3 regions of the Gardnerella sp. CCPDSM genome follow, and region 3 is predicted to be linked to each of the others. Evidence: riboswitches for the same ligand, from Rfam matches in the RefSeq annotation. Region 3 holds a riboswitch; each other region holds the start of a gene.

Region 1 (4,188 bases), on a different contig from region 3:
GCAACATCGTACTTTGCAAAAATCTCGCACAATTCTTCAAAGTGCGTGTAAAGGAAGCTTTCTTGATGATGCTGCAAGCACCATTCAGCCATAATCGAGCCGCCGCGCGACACAATACCGGTTACGCGGTTTGCTGTAAGCGGCACGTAGCGAAGAAGCACGCCAGCGTGAATAGTCATGTAGTCAACGCCCTGCTCGCACTGCTCAATAACCGTGTCTCGGAACAGCTCCCAGCTGAGCTTAGAAGCGTCATCCTCAACCTTTTCCAAAGCCTGGTACATTGGCACGGTTCCGATTGGCACAGGGGAGTTGCGCAAAATCCATTCGCGAGTGGTGTGAATATCGTTACCTGTGGAAAGATCCATAACGGTATCCGCGCCCCACTTTGTGGCCCACGTAAGCTTTTCTACTTCTTCGTCAATTGAAGACGTTACGGCAGAATTGCCCATGTTTGCGTTGAGTTTAGTTAAGAAGCGCGAGCCAATAATCATCGGTTCTGCTTCAGGGTGATTAATATTGCAAGGAATTACAGCGCGTCCGGCCGCGACTTCGGAACGTACCAGCTCCACGTCGCAATTTTCGCGCGTTGCAACGTATTGCATTTCTGGAGTTACGATTCCGTGGCGAGCGTACCACATTTGCGTAATCGGATGATCCGCGCCCTTCATTGGCTTATGCGTGCGTCCGCGCCATTCCTTAGAAGCCTTGCCGCGCTTAATTGCGCGCTTGCCGTCGTCTTGAAGATTGCGCCTGCGACCCTCATATTCCACAACGTCGCCGCGGTCACGAATCCAGTCAAGGCGAAGAGGAGCCAAGCCCTCTTTAGGATCGCACTTTGGACCTTCAGTATTGTAGTCCTTAAAAGGCGGGTTAGGGCCAACGCCCGGAGTATCCGAAAGCTTAATTTCCGTATACGGAACTTCCAAATCGTAAGAACCGTACTCGTATTCAAAATGAACAGGAGTGGTTTTGCGAATATGCGCCTTGTCTCGCTGAGTGCATCCGCGAGCTGCAATATCGACGCGCTGCTGCTTAGCTAACTTCGCAGCATCCTTTGCTTCTTTCGCATTAATAAAAGTTGGTTTCTTTTCTTCAGGTTTTTGTGAAGAATTTGCGTCGGAATTTTCGGCGACGATTACGCGCTTAGCATAACCGTGCTTTTCTTCGCCTCGCACAGCTTTCCAATGCTCAACAAACTCGCGCATAGTTGATTCTGGAGTTTCGGAAGCGTACAAAGCTTGAGCAACAAAGAAGCCGGCAGCTTTAGTGCGCGCAATAACGTCAACATCTTCAAGCTCAGTTCTTCCGCCAACTAAAACTGGGAAATCACTTGCGGAGCAAATAGTATTAATTTTTGCTTCGTCCAACGTTGTGTGATTTGCTTCCAATTCGTAAGCGGCAGTAGTGTTTTCGCTGCCTTCTTCAGGATTGTGCATTGCAGTTACGCAAATGTAGTCAATGCAACCATCCGGAAGCTCGTTAATAACCTTAACCAAGCTTTCAGTTTCAACCGACAAGCCAATAACAGCGTCTTCGCCAAGAAGTGCTCGCGCCTCCCTAGGTTCCATGTCGCTTTGTGCTAAATGAATGCCGTCAACTTTAATGCTTTGGTTGCGAGCCTGCCAAGCAACGTCAACTCGCTCGTCAATAACAAAAGTTACAGAATCGCACTTATTGTTATCTTCAATAATTTGCGCAATATCGCGCGCGATTGTTGTGATTTCCTTCGCGCTTTCGTCATTGCAATGAAGACGTATTAATGTTGCTCCGGCGCGCAAAGCGTCGTCAACAATATCTGTAAGTGGACGATTATTACAAGCTTGTGGGTCTGCAATAAAGCAGGCGTTTAAATTGAATTGGTCTCGCATCGAGGCGTATGGATAATTCGATGTCATACTAAAATCGTTGCTCCCTACGTTGTATTAACTAAACAGGTTCTAAGGGTCAGGTTCGCTACGCCTATCTCAGCCTTCTAAAAAGAAAGCACCCCCGCAAATGTCGAATTATCAGCCAGTTTACACGATTATGTGGCCTTTATTAGCGTAGGTATGTTGCGATTTTCTTATAACGCTTGCAATCAACTCTTGCTATCTTGCAATCAACTCTTTCTATTGCCGATTGCTATTACGCTTGCTATTACCTCTCGTGATGATTAATAGCGCGAGAAATAACATCTCCCAAAGTTTGCACGATTTGCACAAGAATAATGCACAGCACCACTGCAACAGCCATAACATCGTACTGGTAGCGCTGATAGCCGTAGCGTATTGCAATATCACCAAGACCGCCGGCACCAACTGTTCCAGCCATTGCGGAGAATCCAAAAAGCGTAATAAACGTAAGAGCAGCTCCGCGAATTAGCGAAGGTAACGCTTCCCAAAGCAGCACTTTGTAAACGATTTGCAATTTACTTGCGCCGAAACTTTGCGCAGCTTCAATTAAACTTCCGTCAACTTCTGCCAAAGACTGCTCAACAATTCGCGCCACAAACGGTGCTGCTGTAACAACCAGCGGCACAATAGCACCCGGAACTCCAAGAGACGTGCCAACAATCAAGCGCGTGAATGGAATTAACGCAACCAGCAAAATAATAAACGGCACCGATCGCACAATATTAACAATCCCCCCAAGAATCGCATTAATTGGCGCGTTTGGGCAAATGCCTTTTTTGTCGGAAGTAATAAGCAATACGCCAATAGGAAGGCCAATAACATACGCCAAAAGCGTTGCTACTGAAGTCATAACTAAAGTGTCAATTATGCCTTCAGTAAGCAGATCGCCGTATTCGCTTAAAAATTGTGTTGCAGATTCTATCATTGTTATTTTACCTCGTTCGTAAGCGTATTAAAGCGTATTAAAGCGTATTAGACGTATTAGATGCAGGCTTTTTACGATGATTTTCTTGCTTTTCGTCTGCAATTAGAGTTCGCAAAATATTGCTTTGTGGATTTGCAAATAAGGTTGTTGTGTCGCCTAATTCCACAATATGCCCGCCGTCAATCATTGCCACACGGTCGCAAATATTTCTAGCAACTGCCAACGAGTGCGTAATAATAACAAGCGTTACGTTAAGCTCGCGGTTAATTCGGCGCAGTAAATCAAGGATTTGCGCGGTTGTAGTAGAGTCGAGCGCGCTTGTAGCTTCGTCGCAAAGCATAATCGACGGATTATTTGCCAAGGCTCGAGCGATTGCTACGCGCTGCTGCTGGCCGCCAGAAAGCTGGCTAGGGTAGCGGTCTGCAAGATCTTGCAAACCAACTAAATTAAGCAAATAATGCGCGCGCTCTTCGCGCTTCTTTTTATCAACGTGATTAAGTTCAAGCGGAAAAGTTACGTTTCGCAATACTGTGCGCTGCTGGAAAAGACTAAAATTCTGGAAAATCATGCCAATATTAGCGCGTACTTGAGCAAGCTCTTTATCTTTTACTTCGGTAATATCCTTGCCGTCAATCACGATTCTGCCGGAAGTTGGGCGCTCGAGCAGATTCATGCAACGCACTAGCGAAGATTTTCCAGCGCCGGAAGAACCTAAGATTCCAAATACTTCACCCGACTCAATAGAAAGATTAATATCGTGCAATGCTTCATGCGCTTCGCTACCCTTGCCGTAGCTTTTATGAAGATGTTCAATCTGAATCATGCTTTTCCTTAACAGCTTATTTTGTGTTATGTGAAACATACTAGCGTTACGTACTGCTATAAGCGTTACGTAACGTTATAAGCACTGCGTTACGTACCAGCGTTACGTAATTTATGCACTTTTACGTATATTACACGCTTAGAAAAAATAATGCCGCAAAGCGCGCTAAAATCACACGTATTTACGGCATTATATGGCTACATTGTAAGTATTATTTAGAAAACAGGAAGCACAGCGCCCTTATAAGTCTTAGTAATATAGTCGCGGACTTCGCTTGTTTTCAAAGCCTTAAGTAACGCCTTAATTTTGGCGAGCTTTTCGGAACCCTTCTTTACAACAATAATGTTTTCGTAAGTTTTAGCAGCAATTCCACCAACTTTTTCGGAAGTAAGCGGATCCTTAGTTGGGTTAAAACCAGCCTGAATTGCGTAGTTGCCGTTCATGGCAGCAAGATCCACGTCCTTAATTGCAGTCGGAACGGTTGCAGCCTCAAGCTCCTTAAACTTCAAATTCTTCGGATTGCTCGTAATATCTTTCACAGTAGCGTT
Region 2 (4,188 bases), on a different contig from region 3:
AGTTACTTCATGTACTTCTTGCAAGCCTTAAATGCGCTGTAACCAGCATACTGAGCGGTAGAACCAAGCTCTTCCTCAATCTCAAGCAAGCGGTTGTACTTAGCAATACGCTCGCCACGAGCAGGAGCACCAGTCTTGATCTGGCCGGTGTTCTTAGCAACAGCAAGATCAGAAATGGTGGTATCTGGGGTTTCACCAGAACGGTGAGAAACCATGGAAGTGAAGCCATTCTTGGTTGCAAGCTCAATAGCATCGAGGGTTTCAGTTACGGAACCAATCTGGTTCAACTTCACGAGCAAGGAGTTAGCTGCACCAAGCTCAATACCCTTAGCCAAACGCTTTGGATTGGTGACGAGCAAATCATCACCAACGAACTGCAAGCGATCACCAAGACGCTTGGTAATCTCTGCCCAATCGTCCCAGCCTTCTTCCTGGAATGGATCTTCAATAGAAACAATTGGATACTCGTTGATGAGCTTCTCATAGTAATCAAGCATGTAAGCAGATTCGCGCTCTTCGCCATCGAAACGATACTTACCAGTTTCCTTGTTGTAGAACTCAGAAGAAGCAACGTCAAGAGAAATACCAATCTGCTTGCCTGGCTCATAGCCTGCAGCTTCGATTGCATCCATGATGTACTTCAAGGAATCCTCATTGGACTTCATCTTTGGAGCGAAGCCACCTTCGTCGCCAAGACCAGTTGCCAAGCCTTCCTTCTTCAAAACATTCTTCAAGGTGTGATAAACCTCAACACCAGCGCGCAAAGCATCGCTATAGGTTGCAAAACCGTAAGGAGAAATCATGTATTCCTGAATATCGGTTGCGAAGTCAGCGTGAGCACCACCGTTCATGATGTTCATGTTTGGAACTGGAAGAATGTGACCATTTGTGCCGCCAATGTAGCGGTACAAAGGAAGCTGAGCGGACTCAGCTGCTGCGTAGAGAGCAGCAAGGGAAACACCAAGAATAGCGTTTGCGCCAAGCTTGCCCTTATTTGGCGTGCCATCAAGCTCAATCATGGTCTCATCAAGAGCGCGCTGATCAGTGGCATCCATGCCAATAACCTTAGGAGCGATTACTTCGTTAACAGCCTTAACAGCTTCCAAAGTACCCTTGCCCTGATAACGAGACTTGTCGCCATCGCGACGTTCCCAAGCTTCAGCTTCACCAGTAGAAGCACCGGAAGGCACTAAACCAATGCCCTGAGCGCCATCTTCGGTTTCCAAATAAACCTGAACAGTAGGATTTCCACGAGAATCCAAAATTTCGCGTGCATATACGCTTTCAATAGCTGCCACAACTACTCCTTTATACCTATGGGTTGTGATGACTCTTCCAAGATTAGTGCGTTTTATGGACGTTACATTGTATTTACCAGCATTTATGCCGTGAACGTTCACAGTGTCGCGAGTTTAGATGTTTGTCCATGCCCATAAGACATAATAGCGAACTGACACGGGGTGCAACTTTGCGCATTCATAAAAATTGCGAATATTGCTGAGAACATACCCGTCGAACCTGATATAGCTAGTACTATCGAAGGGATGTCGTATGGATAGCCATTTTCGCGAGCATAAGACGGCGCCAAGCACCGAGCGTAAATTCTCTAATGCTAACAAGAAGTCATTTAAATCGCTCAAATCTCTTAAAGCTTGGATTTCTACGATAGTTATAGTCTTTCTTTGGTTCCTTGTTACGCTTGGACCTGTTGAAGACCGCGCTTTACCTTCCCCGCTTGAAGTTATAAAAGCTTTTGTTGATTTGCATAATGAGGGCATATTGTGGCCGTCGCTTGCAATAAGCATTTTTAGAGTTGTTGCAGGACTTGTTTTAGGAATTGCGTTCGCACTTCCTGCAGGAATACTTTCAGGCGGAAGCGCAATAGGCGAAACAATAATAAACAAGCCAAGCCACATGCTTAGGTCAATACCATTCCCAGCTTTAGCTCCGCTTCTTATTATTTTCCTAGGCGTTGATGAGCTTATGAAGATTATGCTTATTGCAATAGGCGTTTTTGGTCCAATGTATGTCAATATTCGCGATGGCGTAAGGAATATTGATACTCGTCTTATTGAACTTGCGAAAGCGTATCATATTAAAAAATCTACTGTTTTTACAACTATTTTTATGCGCGGAACTCTTGCTAATTTTATGACTGGATTACGCTTTTCGATTTCCGTTGCATGGGTTGCGTTAGTTACTTGCGAAACAGTTAATTCTTCTATTGGAATCGGATACATTCTTTCTAGAGCTCAACAATTCTTTAGACCAGATCAAATGATGGCTTGCATAATTATGTACGCAATTGCCGGCCTCGGATCAGAAATTACGGCAAACATATTTGAATACTTACTAATGCCGGAACGAAGAATCTCCTAAAAATAAACACAAAACAAAGGAGCCAATTATGGTTAATTTCAAAATGAAAAGTGCAACTAAGCGCGTAATTGCTTCATTATGTGTGCTTTGCACGGCTGTTGCGCTCGCTTCGTGCGGCAGTGCTCAAAAATCTCAAGGTAGCGCATCTTCTGCAAAGGAAGATACTGGCACAATGCGTGTTGCTTACCTTTCTACAGCAAATTATTTAACTACTTTGAAAAATGAAAAGTTCCTTCAAGAAGAGTTTGGAAAATCTAAGGTTACTTATACTGGTCCTTACACTCCAGTTGATGGTCTTACTGCAGTAATGAGCGGTAGCGCAGACGCAACAACTACAGGAACCGGACGTTTTATTGATCTTATTGCAGAAGGACAGCCTTGGGTTGCTTTTGCACTCGAATATTATAATGGCGATTCTCAAGGAATTGTAGCTTCCGCAAAAAGCGGCGTAAAAACATTAAAAGACTTGTACGGAAAGAAAGTTGCTATTATTCACAATGGCGACACCGGCGACTACATGCTTCATCGCGCTTTCGATAAAAGCGGTTTAGACGTATCTAAAGTTCAAAAAGTTGAGATGAATCCTCGAAACTTCCAGGCTGCTTTCTCTTCTGGACAGATTGACGCAATTTCTTCGTTCGACCAGAATCTTGCTGCGGCTATGACAACTCCTGGTTCTAAGTTGCTTGTAAACGCTAAGAAGTATGGCAATATGAACGTTACTATTCATATTGTTTCTAGGAGCTTTGCTAAGAAGCATCCTGAACTTGTGAAGAAAATGTACAAGGCTCTTGTGCGCGAAGCAAAGAAGTCTCACAAGGAAAAGAATGTTATTGGCAACGCTTATAAGCAGCTTGGTGCATCTGACACGATTATTAAGCAGATTGAAAAGTTTGATAATCCAACAATTCGACCAATCGACGCTAAGGGCTTGGAAATGATGAAGGTTCAAGCCAAAGAATACGTTAAGTATGGTTTGATTAAGCAGGCTCCAAAGAATTTGGATGATTCTGTAATGGACTGCAGCAAGTAAGAATTATTAACTAACTAAAATACGACTATGTTTAAGAGCATTTTTCATAAGCGTCACGATGCGGAAGTTTCGGAAGAATCTACTTACGAATCAAATATTAACGATAGTGATTACTGCGTTAGTATGGAGAATCTTGGTATTTCTTTCAAGACTTCAGAAAGTAAGAATACAGAAAATAATTCTGCAGCTAATTCTTCTTTCGTATTGAAAAACATTACGATGAGAATTAAAAAAGGCGAGTTTGTGTCGCTTATTGGTAGATCCGGTTGCGGAAAAACGACGCTTTTGAAAATAATTTCAGGACTTCTTACTCCTACCGAAGGCAGCATTCACGCCACAAGCCGTCAGGCTATTGGTTTTCAGGACGCGAGATTAATACCTTGGCTTTCTGTAAGCAAAAATGTTGTTTTTGGTATGGAAGCAAGTAAGCAAGAGCTTAAGGATATTGCGCATTTAGCGCTTTGCCAAATGCAGCTTGAAGGCTACGACAATAAGTGGCCATCTCAGCTTTCAGGCGGCCAAGCGCAGCGCGTATCTTTAGCAAGAGCTTTAGTTAGAAATCCTGAATTATTGTTGCTTGACGAACCTTTTGGTGCTTTGGATGCTCTTACTAGATTCGATATGCAAGATTTGCTTAATAAGCTTCAAGCAAAATACGGCTGGAGCACGCTTATGGTTACGCACGATATTGCGGAAGCTGTGAGACTTTCTAACCGGATTCTTATGATAAAAAATGGTGAGATTGCTAAGCAATGGCATATTAATCGCGAACATCT
Region 3 (4,188 bases):
TCGGAAGAAGCGGAAGGAACGGAAGAAACCGAAGAAGCCTCATATTCTAGCGTTTGCTCAGCCGCATTCAAAACGTTCAAAGCCGCCGAAATAGCGTAATCCGGGTACGCTCCCCTAAACGACTGCACGGACTCATCCGGATTCGCAAGCAAAACCAAATGCGTGCCGAGACTGCTCAAAGTTTCCACAAAACTTAAACCAGCCAAAGTAATATCTTGATAATCGTCAATCACAAGAAGAGCCGGAATTTCCGAATTTACAACGCTCTGCTCACCCAACTCGCGCGCCGCTTTCGCACCCTCAACCAAAAGCTTAGAAGTGTCAAGGCGGAAGGAAGACTTATAAACGTCGGCAATCATTTTCCTATACTCATTGCGAAGCGCAAAAACCAAACGCCATTGCGCGCGACGACGCTTAACAAGCACAGTTGTTTGCAAAATATCGCCACTTTTAGCGCGAGACTGAGCTAAATCAAGGGAATTGAGAATATCTTGCTCTTTAAGGTTGTTGCTAATTGCAGGATTGTTGCTAATTCCGGGTTCGTCGCTAATTCCTAGCTCACCGCTAATTCCTAGTTCACCGCTAATTCCTAGTTCATCTAAGCGCGCAAGCATATCTCGCAATTGATGCATAAAAGCGTTGCTAATGTTGGAAGAATTGGCGGAAGCGGCGGAAACGGCGGAAGCATTTAACTCGCCAGCGCAAGTCAACGGATTAACCCAAGTAGACGTACCAAAATACTCTTCAAAAAGTGAGCATACTGCGCAATCGCCATTATCTCCGCGAATAACATGCTCAATATGTGCGCGCACAACATTGCGAAGAAGAGCATCCTGCTCAGCACCGTTAAGAAGCTTCGGCGAAGGCAAATTCTGCGACTTGCAATTTGCGGAAATAATACGGAAAGCAAGCGACGCCAATGTTCCAACATGCCTAGACTGCTCACTTACACCAATAGAGCGAATAATAATATTGTCAATATTCGCAGCCAGCGTGCGGTTTTGAACAGCCATCGCGGTGATTTTATGCGGCCAACGCTTGTAACCAGCAATCGCGGCGCGCACAGCAAACTGCGTTTTACCAGTATTTGGCGCACCATACACAAGCAATGCGCAAGTCGCGTTTCCGGAAGAATTGCGTAAAGTGCCGTCAAATAGCGATTGTAATGCAGTATGCTCACTCATACACTCAATTCTAGCAACGAGGCAATAGTGGAGCGATAATCAACCACAAAAACGCAACAATAGTGGAGCGATAATCAACACTATTCTTTCAACATTGCGCGCGCACGAGCATCCTTAAGCGCAAGAAATACGCGGCCAACGCCAATAAAAATCAGCGTAAAAATAATCAGCAAATACGCAACGCCAACGCCCAAAGTAGTGGCGTTAAAAGTTTGCGGCGCGAAACCAAACCAGCCGGCAGGAGCGCCATAATTAAGGAAATTGTAAGGCGCGCGCATTGCGTGAACACCCCAACGCACACCCGCAAACTCGCTAAGCATAGCAGCGTACGCAACGTAAGCAAGAGGCGGAATCGTAGCGAAATAAATGTGCGCGCGAGAAGAGCGGAAGCGGTAATCAAAAAGCACAAAATCAACGATTGCAAGAAGCGGGGCGATTGCGTGCACGCAAAGACTGCTGCAGCCGTTAGTAAGGTAAGCGCCGACGAAACCGAGCTTGTTTGTAGGCGCGAGGAAGCAAAGGTAAAGCGTGAAAGTGACCGCGATGGCGATTGTCATCATGAATTTGAAGATGTACCAAGCGTTGGATTTTGAGTCGAACCATGCGGTGGAAGTGGTTGCGGTGGAAGCTGACTGCGCGGTGGAAGCTGCGGAAGTGCGCGCGCGCATAAACGCAACTGTATCAAGCGCAAGTGAACCTGCTAAAGCAACGCAAATCGTAAGATTAGAAAGATTCGTAAAGTAAGTGAATGTCATCCAGCCTTGCCACGAAGCGGCCATTCCATAAACGGACGCGACGATGGCGATTGCGCGAATTGCTGTGCGCGCCGCGTATTCGCGAGCTGTGAGCGGATTTGCAGCGGCTGTGGTTTGTTGTTCGAGCATGGAATCGTTTGCCATGTTATCTCACTTTCGTAACTTATGTTAATCTCTTATTCTTTACCATACTTATAGTTACATAATCGCAAGCAAAAATCTGTAGAAGAAGTTGCAAAAATGCGGCGCGATTTTTGTAGATACATGCAAAGCCACTGCAACGCTACAAACACGAGACAAGTTACCCACGTTTGGAGCACGAGCTTAGAACGTAGCACGCACGTAACCAGCACAAGCAAGTAAGTCACGAACAAAAGATATAGTCGAAGGATGGTTCGGAGTGCGCAATCGCCGCAAAATCGCGGACGGCGCTGAGATTAAATCCGTAAGGACCTGATCTAGATAATGCTAGCGAAGGGAAACATTATGACAACAGACAGCAGTGCAAAAACAACTAATCGCAACGAAGCAAACGAATACTGCACAAACGAATACTGCACAAACGCAACAAACGCAACAACGCAAATCGACACATGCTTCTCCGCACGCGCGCGCCGCCGCATGTTCCTAAACGACGTGCGCCAATGCATCGAACGCGTGCGCACGCAGCAACCACTCACCCATTGCATTACGAACGTAATCGTGCAAGACATCACAGCCAACGCGCTCCTCGCCGCCGGTGCATCGCCAATTATGGTAACCGACCCGGAAGAAGCGCACGCACTCGCGCAAATCGCCGCCGGCGTGCTCATCAACGTCGGCACGTTCCATCAGCCTGAAACTTCCGAGTACATGCGCGCCGCCGTTGAAGGATGCGAAAAAGCCGATACCCCGTGGGTGCTTGACCCAGTTGGAATCGGCGTGCCAGCACTCGCACCTCGAGCGCGCTTCATACACGAAATTATTAAGCACCACCCTACCGTAATTCGCGCAAACGCTTCCGAAATCATGGCGCTTGCAGGCAAAGAAAGCAACGGAAAAGGCGTAGATTCTCACGATAACGTAAACGACGCGCTTCAAGCTGCTCGCGAATTAGCTAAAAAATACGGATCTGTAGTGGCAATTTCCGGCGAAAAAGACGCGATTTACGGCCACGGATGCTTAGCTCGCGTAACCGGCGGCCACAAAGCTATGACCAAGGTAGTCGGAACCGGTTGCGCTTTGGGCGCGATAGTTGCAGCGTACGTTGGCGCGAATCCGGAGCGTCCGCTCGCTGCAACCGTCGCAGCGCACGTGCATGCAGCCGCCGCTGGAACTTGGGCAGCTCGCCAAACCACAGCTCCCGGCACATTCCGCACGCTGTGGATGGACGCGCTTTCAACTCTTAGCGTAAACGACATGTTTAGTTTGACGAATATTGAGTTTACGGTGGAGCCTGTGGATTGGACGCTGTATTTGGTAACGGATCCGCGAATGGGAAATCGCCCGGAAGAAGAAGTGGCTGTGGAGGCGATTGAAGGCGGAGTTACGGTTGTGCAATTGCGCGATAAGTATTCCGACGACGCGGAGATTTCGGCCAAAGCGAAGAAGCTGCGTCACGCGCTTATTGATTCCGGCCACGGCGATGTGCCTGTGTTTATTGACGATCATGTTGATTGCGCGGCTCAGCTTGGTTTCAACTTGCACGTTGGACAGAAGGATACGCCGTTTGTTGAGGCGCGAAAGGCGATGCCGGCTGAGTGGATGGTTGGACTTTCTTGCGCGCGCCCGGATTTGATGGAGAAAGCTTACCGCGAGTGCAAAGAAAACGACGTTCCGCTGCCGGATGTGATTGGCATCGGTGCCGCTTTTGAAACGCATACGAAAGCGCACGACGTGCCGCCGCTGGGAGTTGACGGAGTGAACGAAGTTGCGAAAGTTGCGCACTCTATGGGCGTAAAAACGTTGGCAATTGGCGGAATTCACGAGAATACAGTGTTCCCTATTCGCGGCCTTGAGCTTGACGGAGTTTGCACTGTGTCGGCGCTTATGTGCGCTGAGGATGCTGGGAAAGTTGCGCGCGAGCTTAAGCGCGTGATTACTGAGTAAGCATCGAGCACTTGTAGTGCGAGCGCATTTGTGGACTTGCGGCCTCTCCAAGTCCACATTTTCGGGGAAACATGCGCGCATTTGTGGACTTACACCCCACCCAAGTCCACATTTACGGGGAAACATGCGCGTTTTTGTGGACTTACACCCCACCCAAGTCC

What was found. A riboswitch is a leader RNA that binds a small molecule or an ion and turns the genes downstream of it on or off. The one in region 3 is predicted to bind thiamine pyrophosphate.
Region 1: another riboswitch for thiamine pyrophosphate. It lies ahead of thiC (phosphomethylpyrimidine synthase ThiC); the one in region 3 lies ahead of thiM (hydroxyethylthiazole kinase).
Region 2: another riboswitch for thiamine pyrophosphate. It lies ahead of ACTJLE_RS05165 (ABC transporter permease); the one in region 3 lies ahead of thiM (hydroxyethylthiazole kinase).

The regions. Positions count from the first base shown of each region.
Region 1 covers NZ_JBQEQO010000002.1:248,200-252,387, forward strand. Annotated here, with positions in the region: gene thiC (phosphomethylpyrimidine synthase ThiC) at 1-1,895, opposite strand, end outside; TPP riboswitch at 1,893-2,001, opposite strand; gene ACTJLE_RS02190 (methionine ABC transporter permease) at 2,137-2,817, opposite strand; gene ACTJLE_RS02195 (methionine ABC transporter ATP-binding protein) at 2,855-3,640, opposite strand; gene ACTJLE_RS02200 (MetQ/NlpA family ABC transporter substrate-binding protein) at 3,856-4,188, opposite strand, start outside.
Region 2 covers NZ_JBQEQO010000006.1:154,369-158,556, reverse strand. Annotated here, with positions in the region: gene eno (phosphopyruvate hydratase) at 3-1,298, opposite strand; TPP riboswitch at 1,447-1,562, shown strand; gene ACTJLE_RS05165 (ABC transporter permease) at 1,552-2,379, shown strand; gene ACTJLE_RS05160 (ABC transporter substrate-binding protein) at 2,408-3,412, shown strand; gene ACTJLE_RS05155 (ABC transporter ATP-binding protein) at 3,440-4,188, shown strand, end outside.
Region 3 covers NZ_JBQEQO010000003.1:48,673-52,860, forward strand. Annotated here, with positions in the region: gene ACTJLE_RS02410 (PD-(D/E)XK nuclease family protein) at 1-1,184, opposite strand, end outside; gene ACTJLE_RS02415 (hypothetical protein) at 1,265-2,083, opposite strand; TPP riboswitch at 2,326-2,436, shown strand; gene thiM (hydroxyethylthiazole kinase) at 2,426-4,027, shown strand.